Regions from separate parts of the Bacillus altaicus genome, predicted to be linked through region 2. Evidence: riboswitches for the same ligand, from Rfam matches in the RefSeq annotation. Region 2 holds a riboswitch; the other holds the start of a gene.
The links. Region 2 has a riboswitch for S-adenosylmethionine ahead of metI (cystathionine gamma-synthase/O-acetylhomoserine thiolyase). Riboswitches for the same ligand answer to the same signal wherever they lie in the genome.
Positions count from the first base shown of each region.

Region 1: linked by a shared signal. The riboswitch ahead of ACE38F_RS20810 (YezD family protein) and the one ahead of metI (cystathionine gamma-synthase/O-acetylhomoserine thiolyase) in region 2 are both predicted to bind S-adenosylmethionine.

Region 1 covers NZ_CM143394.1:4,028,472-4,032,697, forward strand. Annotated here, with positions in the region: gene cysC (adenylyl-sulfate kinase) at 1-416, opposite strand, end outside; gene sat (sulfate adenylyltransferase) at 429-1,565, opposite strand; gene ACE38F_RS20805 (phosphoadenylyl-sulfate reductase) at 1,604-2,308, opposite strand; gene ACE38F_RS20810 (YezD family protein) at 2,395-2,538, opposite strand; SAM riboswitch class I at 2,611-2,719, opposite strand; gene lysA (diaminopimelate decarboxylase) at 2,838-4,154, opposite strand.
Region 2 covers NZ_CM143394.1:1,462,330-1,466,555, forward strand. Annotated here, with positions in the region: gene metC (cystathionine beta-lyase) at 1-480, opposite strand, end outside; gene metI (cystathionine gamma-synthase/O-acetylhomoserine thiolyase) at 477-1,589, opposite strand; SAM riboswitch class I at 1,679-1,792, opposite strand; SAM riboswitch class I at 1,996-2,105, shown strand; gene ACE38F_RS07670 (bifunctional homocysteine S-methyltransferase/methylenetetrahydrofolate reductase) at 2,176-4,008, shown strand; gene metH (methionine synthase) at 4,008-4,226, shown strand, end outside.

The sequences.
Region 1 (4,226 bases), 2.6 Mb from region 2:
CGTTTCTCACACTCTTCAATCGGACACTTCACAAAGACTTCAATAAACTCATCTGCCGCTAATAGATCTCTAACTTGTTTTCTGTCTACTCGAAATGGTGAAATAAACGCTGTAAGGACAACAGTTCCTTGATCTACAAATAGCTTCGCCACTTCACCAATACGTCTTATATTTTCCATACGATCACTTTCAGAAAAACCTAAATCTTTATTTAAACCGTGGCGAATATTATCCCCATCTAGCACATAATTTCCGATATTCTTTTCAAACAGTTTACGAGCAACCGCATTCGCTACTGTAGATTTACCCGAAGCTGATAAACCAGTAAACCAAACTACAAAACTGTGATGCCCATTCTTCACTCTTCTCTCATCTTTTGAAACAGAAGCTGTATGCCAAGTAATATTCGTATCCATCTCATTCTCTCCCTATTCTGTTACTACTTCTTTTTTCAAACCTTTAATCAGCACTTCCACTACTTCTTTACGACTAAATGTACTCGGCGGAATCTCACCATTTCTTAACATTTCTCGTACTTTCGTACCTGAAAAGATGACACGGTCTTCTTTTCCATGCGGACACGTTTTCGTTGAAGCCATTGCTTCACATTTAGTGCAGTAAAAACTATGTTCAAAAAATAACGGCGTAATCCCTAACTCTTCTACTGTAAAATTCGTAAAGATTTCCTGCGCTTCATATGTTCCGTAATAGTCTCCTATCCCGGCATGATCACGCCCTACAATAAAGTGGGTGCAACCAAAGTTCTTTCTTACTAGTGCATGAAATATCGCTTCCCTTGGTCCTGCGTAACGCATTGCTGCAGGAAATACACCTAAAAAGACACGGTTTTTCGGATAATAGTTTTGAAGTAGTACTTCATAGCTTTCCATCCTTACATCAGCAGGAATATCATCTGACTTTGTTTCCCCAACAAGTGGATTTAAAAAGAGACCGTCTACAATTTCAAGAGCAGACTTTTGAATATATTCATGAGCACGATGTACCGGGTTTCTCGTTTGAAATCCGACTACTGTTTTCCAGCCACGTTTTTTAAATTCTTCTCTCGTTTCAATTGGATCTAAATGATAAGAAGGAAATGGATTATTCCCAAAACGTTTTGTAAGAATAATAGCTCCTCCAACGTAAACGTTTGGTCGCTCATATAATTTTTTTACTCCTGGATGAGCCTCATCCGTCGTTTTATATACAAGTAACGCTTCTTTTTCTTTATCAGGTACAAAAATATCTTCTATTTGAATAACACCACATACATTTCCATCGTTAACAAGTTTTACTTCTTCTCCAACTTTCAGTCCCTCTGCTACTTCTTCTGTTACCGGTAATGTAATTGGTATACTCCACACGCTACCATTTGCTAAACGAAGCGTTTCTACAACCGAATCATAATCTTTTTTTCCTAAAAAACCAGTAAGCGGACTATATCCCCCTGTCGCTAGCAGTTCTAAATCACTTAACGCAATGTTGTCTAATTTAATTTCTTTTTCAATTTGTGATACGTCGTATGTCTCATCTACACGGTTTATTAATTCGTTTATTGTAGTCATTTTCTATATCCCCTCTTAGCTTTATTTCAAGATTCATCTTATTGGTAATGAAGACCGCATTCAGTTTTCATTTTCCCGGCCCATCTACCATCTCTTGAATCACCATCGGCTCCTACAGGTAGCGTACATTTCTCACACCCAATACTTGGATATCCAACATCATGCAATGGGTTGTACGGCAAGTTATGTTTATATACATATCGCCACACTTCTTTCCACGTCCAATGGATAAGCGGACAAACTTTAATAGATTGAAAACGATGATCTTGATTTATAAACTTTGTATGCTTACGCGTTTCTGATTGTTCCCTTCTTAAACCCGATATCCACGCTTTTTCCGCTGCAAGTGATTTTTCTAACGGTAAAATCTTCCTGATCTTACAACAGAGATTCGGATTGCTTTCCCATAGTTTCTCACCATGCAACTTCGCTTGTTCATCAAGTGTAAGTTCCGGCTGTTTTTCTATAATATTTAATGAAGGAAATCGTTCTCGTACTTTTTGAATTAATTCATACGTTTCTTGAAAATGAACATTTGTATCCAAAAATACAACTTTAGCAGATGGATTTACTTGGTTTATAAGATGCAGTAAAACCATGCCTTCCACTCCGAAGCTACACGCGTATACAACTTCATCTTTATATTCTTTATAAGCCCAACTTAATACGGATAGCGCGCCTTTCGTTTCATCTTCTTCTGAAAATGAAACACGATTTTCTTCCCACTTTTCATACGTCAACATGTTTCTTCCCCCTGTAAAAGCAAAAAGACGGTTTTAACCTATTAAAATAGATTAAAACCGCCTCTAGTTTTTCTAGTCAGCGCTTTTCACTTTAAACGTACTTTTTCACTTTTTTCTAATTGAATTACTTTTCCATCTTGCACCACAATTGTAATTGAACCATATTTCATATCAGCAAGCATCGCTTGAATTTTCTCAGATACTTCATCAAAATGTTCCCGTACGCTCACGCAAACAGCCCCCCTTTTTATTCATAAAAAAAATCTTTCCCATTTCGAAAAGACTGTTCGGTAATATATTTTACCTTATCTTTCAAAATGGATTCCATTTTGCTGGATTTAGCACCTTGCTTTCTATAAGCAGGTTGCCGAGCTTCGTAGGGCCAGTTCCCTCAGCTTCTCTTGATAAGCTTTGTATTTGTATTTTATCACAATTCTGATTTTTTTCAATCCTAGTTTTCCGATATATTTTAATTATTTTATTTTATAAAAAAGGAATTGCCCATCCTGAACAACTCCTTTTTTCATTTTTAAACAAGTTCTTTAATACGTATGCGATCGTTCCCAATAATATTTTCATATGTTTCACGTTCTACAACAATTTGTGATGTTCCGCCTTTTGCAAAGACTACAGCCGGTCTACGAATACGATTATAATTATTAGCCATCGAGTACCCATATGCCCCTGTACAAGAAATCGCTAGTAAATCAGAAGAAGCAACTTTAGGAAGATTAATATCCCAAATCAGCATATCTCCACTTTCACAACATTTCCCAGCAATCGAAACAAGTTCCTCATTTTCATCATTCCCTCGATTCGCCAATATCGCCTCATAACGCGCTCCATATAGAGCCGGCCTTAAATTATCTGTCATCCCACCATCGACTGAAACATATTTTCTTATGCCTGGAATCTCTTTCACCGCTCCGACTGTATAAATTGTTGTTCCCGCATCCCCTACAATACTACGCCCTGGCTCAATCCATATTTCAGGAAGCGGATATTCACATAATGTAAACAGCTCTCTCACCTTACTTGTTACAGCGTGCACATACGTTTCAAGTGTTAACGGTGTATCAGACTCCGTATAACGTATACCGAAACCTCCGCCGACATTTAATACTTTCACCACATAGTTTGTTCGCTCTCTCACTTCTTCTAAAAATTGACGTAGTACTTCAATTGCTCGAACAAAACCAGCCGTTTCAAATATTTGCGATCCGATGTGCGAGTGAATTCCTAGCACATTATAACTTGATTTTTGCAAAGCTAGCTCAATTGCTTGCATCGCTTGACCATTTGAAACACCAAACCCAAATTTCGAATCCTCTTGACCTGTTGTTATATATTCGTGTGTATGTGCCTCTACTCCAGGCGTTACACGGATTAATATGTTCACAAATTTCCCATGTTGCACTGCTAAATCATGTAAAATTTCTAATTCTAAGAAATTATCTACCACAAAACAACCAATATTCGCCTGAAGAGCCATAATCATTTCTTCTTCTGTTTTATTATTTCCGTGAAAATGAATGCGCGATGCCGGAAATCCTGCTTGAAGTGCAGTATATAATTCTCCTCCAGAGACAACGTCTAAAGACATATTTTCTTCACGAGCTACTCGGCACATCTCCATGCACAAGAACGCCTTGCTAGCATATGCTACTTGATAAGAGAAACCACTTTCTTTAAAAGCACGATGAAACGCACGACATTTCCCTTGAATTGACTCTTCATCGTATACATAAAGTGGTGTTCCGTATTGTTTTGCTAGTTGCGTCGTATCGCACCCTCCAATTTCTAAGTGTCCTTGCCCATTGATTCGGCTTGTGCCGTGTAAATACATTTGAATTCCTCCCTTATTTCCTCTAAAACTCATAACCCCAATCTTCTATTCATTGCAGCACGCTTTTAGATA
Region 2 (4,226 bases):
ATTAGAAACAGCACGAATATCTGTCACTTTTAAAAGTGGGTTAGAAGGTGTTTCTACATAAAAGAGCTTCGTATTTGGTTTAATGTTTTCTTTTACTTCTTCCACATTGGTCATATCAACAAATGTATGTGAAACACCATAACGGGAGAGAACTTCAGTAACAATTCGATAAGTGCCTCCATATACATCTTCTGAAATAAGAACATGGTCACCTTGTGAAAGAAGGAGAAATGCAGTAGAAATGGCTGCAATGCCTGATGCAAAGGCAAATCCTTTTGTCCCGCCTTCTAATAAAGCAATGATATCTTCAAGAGCTTCACGTGTTGGATTTCCAGATCTACTATAGTCATACTTTCCGAAAGCATCTACATCGAACTGATGAAATGTTGATGTGTTATAGATGGGAACGTTAACAGCTCCTGTGTGTGAGTCATGCTTGTATTGATTATGCAGTAAAAGCGTATCTATGGAATAGCTCATATTTTTACACCTTCTTTTACAAGTTTAATTGCTTGCTTTAAGTCTTGAATTAAATCATTGCTATTTTCGATGCCGACTGAAAAACGGAGAAGACGATTACACACACCGCGTGCTGTTCGAATATCTTCTGGAATATCGGCATGAGTTTGCGTTGCTGGATAAGTCATTAAACTTTCGACGCCGCCAAGACTTTCAGCAAATGTAATTAAGGATAAAGATTGTAAGAAAGGATTAATCCAAGTTTCATCTTGAAGGCGAAATGAAATCATACCACCTCTTCCTGGATAAAATACATCTGTCACACCATCTTCATCATTTAAATAAGCAACAATTGCATGAGCATTTTCTTCATGCTGTTTCATGCGGAGTGCTAAAGTTTTCATCCCTCGAATTAATAGCCATGAATCAAACGGGCTTAAGACAGCACCAGAGGCATTATGATAATGAGCAAGCTCCTCGCAAAGAGATTTCCCTTTCGCAACGACAAGTCCGCTTAGTACATCGTTATGTCCGCCTAAATATTTAGTTGCGCTATGAAGGACGATGTTTGCACCTTCTGTTAATGGTTGCTGTATATAAGGTGTATAGAACGTGTTATCTACAATAAGAAGTAGTCCGTGCCTTTTCGCTACACTTGCTACACTTACGATATCAGTTACTTGCATTAATGGATTAGTCGGTGTTTCTATGAAAATAGCCTTCGTTTGAGATGTGATTGCTTGCTCAATTTGTTTAATAGATTGTGTATCTACGTATCTACATCGAATATTCCACTTGTCTTCATGTTCGGAAAATAGACGATATGTTCCTCCGTATAAGTCTTCGGATACGATAAGCTCATCTCCGGAACGGAATAGTGAAAGGACAAGGAGAACAGCCGCCATTCCTGAACTACAGGCATACCCTTGTTCACCGCTTTCTAAGTCTGCAATTGCCTGTTCTAAAAGACCGCGAGTCGGATTTCCAGTTCTTGAATAGTCAAAGCCAGTAGATTTACCAATTCCTTCGTGACGATAAGCAGTTGAGAAATAAACAGGTGGATTAACAGTTCCTGTTGTAGCTTCGCTACGGTTCCCGATTTGTGCTAGTTTTGTTTCGATTGTTGACATGTGAAAATTCCCCCTTTTTAAAGTGAACGACTAAGTGAAAATAAAAAAAGCCTTCTAAGAAGAAGGCTTTCGGATTGAATAGAGTCTTCTTCTCATCTGTCAAATCTTTAACAATTTGCTGGAATTAGCACCTTATTAACGAATGAATGTTAATGGTTGCTGAGGCGTCATAGGGCCAGTCCCTCTACCTCTCTAGATAAGAATGTGCGTATGAAATTTTTATTATGTTTTTAACTTTACAACAAAAGATAATTGAATTGCAACTTTATTTTAAATAATTTTTATTTTTCCGCAAGTGTCATTGACTTTTATTTTAGTGCATGCTAAATTTATAAAAAATTAACAAACATTGTTAAAAGGGGAACGTATTTCCTTTTAGCTACATAAATAAAATAATAAAGACAAACTCTTATTGAGAGCGGTGGAGGGAAAGGCCCTGTGAAACCCAGCAACCTTCAAACTAAATGTTTGAAACGGTGCTAAAACCTGCAAAACGTGTGTTTTGCATAATAAGAGGAGGAACAATTATGTCCCCCTCTTCAAAGTGAAGAGGGGGTTTTTATATTGATAGAAATGAGGGAGATTCGTGAAATTACTAGATTTATTATCAAAAGGAATTGTAATAGGTGATGGTGCGGTTGGAACGTTATTACATTCACATGGTTTACAAAGTAGTTTTGAAGAATTGAATTTGTCTGATCCGGACTTAATTATATCGATCCATAAACAATATGTAGCTGCTGGAGCGGATGTTATTCAAACGAATACGTATGGTGCGAATGAAGCGAAACTCCGCATGTATGGTCTAGAAAATCAAGTTGTCCAAATTAATAAAGCGGCAGTGAATATTGCGAAAGCATCAGTAACAGAGCGGAATGCAATTTTAGGGACAATTGGAGGTATGAAACATATTGGTGCTGTTACAACGACTGATATAGAGCGAGAATTTATGTTACTTGAGCAGGCAGGTGCTTTACTAGAAGAACAGGTTGATGGATTACTATTAGAAACTTTTTATGATGAATTTGAATTATTGCATGCCGTTAAAGTATTGCGTAAACAAACGAATATTCCGATTGTTGCTCAGTTAGCGTTACATGAGGCAGGTACGACTCAAAATGGGAATGATGTCAATGAAGTATTAAAACAGCTTTTGGATTACGGTGCCAATGTTGTTGGATTGAACTGTCAACTAGGGCCACTTCATATGACGGAAGCTTTCAAGATGATATCGATTCCTCAAAATGGCTATTTATCAGCATATCCGAATGCAGGTCTCCCGAATTATGTGGAAGGGCGTTACGTATATGAGGGAAGTCCAGCGTATTTTGAAGAGATGACACCAAACTTTATTGAACAAGGTATTCGTTTATTAGGTGGTTGTTGTGGTACTACCCCGGAACATATTGAAGGAATGAAACGTGCTATCGCAAATGTTGCACCTGTAATAGCAAAGGAGACGATTCAAAGGCCTAAAGTGGTCCATACACAGGAGAAGCGTTCGAGAGCTCATGTCACTCTCGCAGAAAAGGCAAAGAAACAAACGACAGTTGTAGTGGAATTAGATCCACCGAAAACGTTAGACACGCAGCGATTTTTTGAAGGGGCAAGAGCACTGAAAAGGGCTGGAGCGGATGCTATTACCCTAGCAGATAATTCATTAGCATCTCCTCGCGTTTCGAATATGGCTATGGGTGCATTATTAACGAAGCATGATATTCCAGTATTGACGCACTTAACGTGTAGAGACCATAACGTCATTGGACTACAGTCTCACTTGCTTGGATTATCAGCATTAGGTATGGAGGAAGTGCTAGCTTTAACTGGTGATCCAGCGCGCGTTGGTGATTTTCCAGGTGCAACTTCTGTATATGATTTGTCATCTATAGAGCTAATTAAAATGATTAAAGAGATGAACGACGGTCGCTCTATTTTAGGGAAATCAATTGGTCCGGCAACAAGATTTTCTGTCGGAGGGGCATTCAATCCTCATGTAAGGCATTTAAAAGCAGCGGTAAAGCGAATGGAACGAAAAATTGATGCTGGAGCAGAATATTTCTTAACTCAGCCAATTTATGATGTAGCTTTAATTAAAGAAGTATATGAAGCGACAAAGCATTTGGAACAACCCATCTTTATTGGAATTATGCCGTTAGTAAGTAAGCGGAATGCAGATTTTCTTCATTTTGAAGTACCGGGTATTACGCTCCCTGAAGAGATAAGACAAAGAATGGATGGACATGAAACGAAAGAGGCTGCTATCGAGGAAGGAATTCGTATTTCACAAGAGTTGATTGATGCGGCAATGAAATATTTTAACGGTATTTATCTTATTACGCCGTTTTTAAAATATGAAATTACAGAACATCTCGTGAAATATGTGAGAGAAAAGCAAGAAGTGAAAGAGGGTATTAATTGATGAAACGAATAGAAGAGAGATTACAACATGAAATTTTAATATTAGATGGTGCAATGGGAACGATGATCCAGCAAGAAGACTTAACAGCGGAAGATTTTGGAGGAGAAGAATACGAAGGTTGTAATGAATATTTAGTAAAAACAAGACCGGATGTGATTTTAAATATTCATAAAGTCTACATTGAAGCTGGTGCAGATATTATTGAAACGAATACGTTT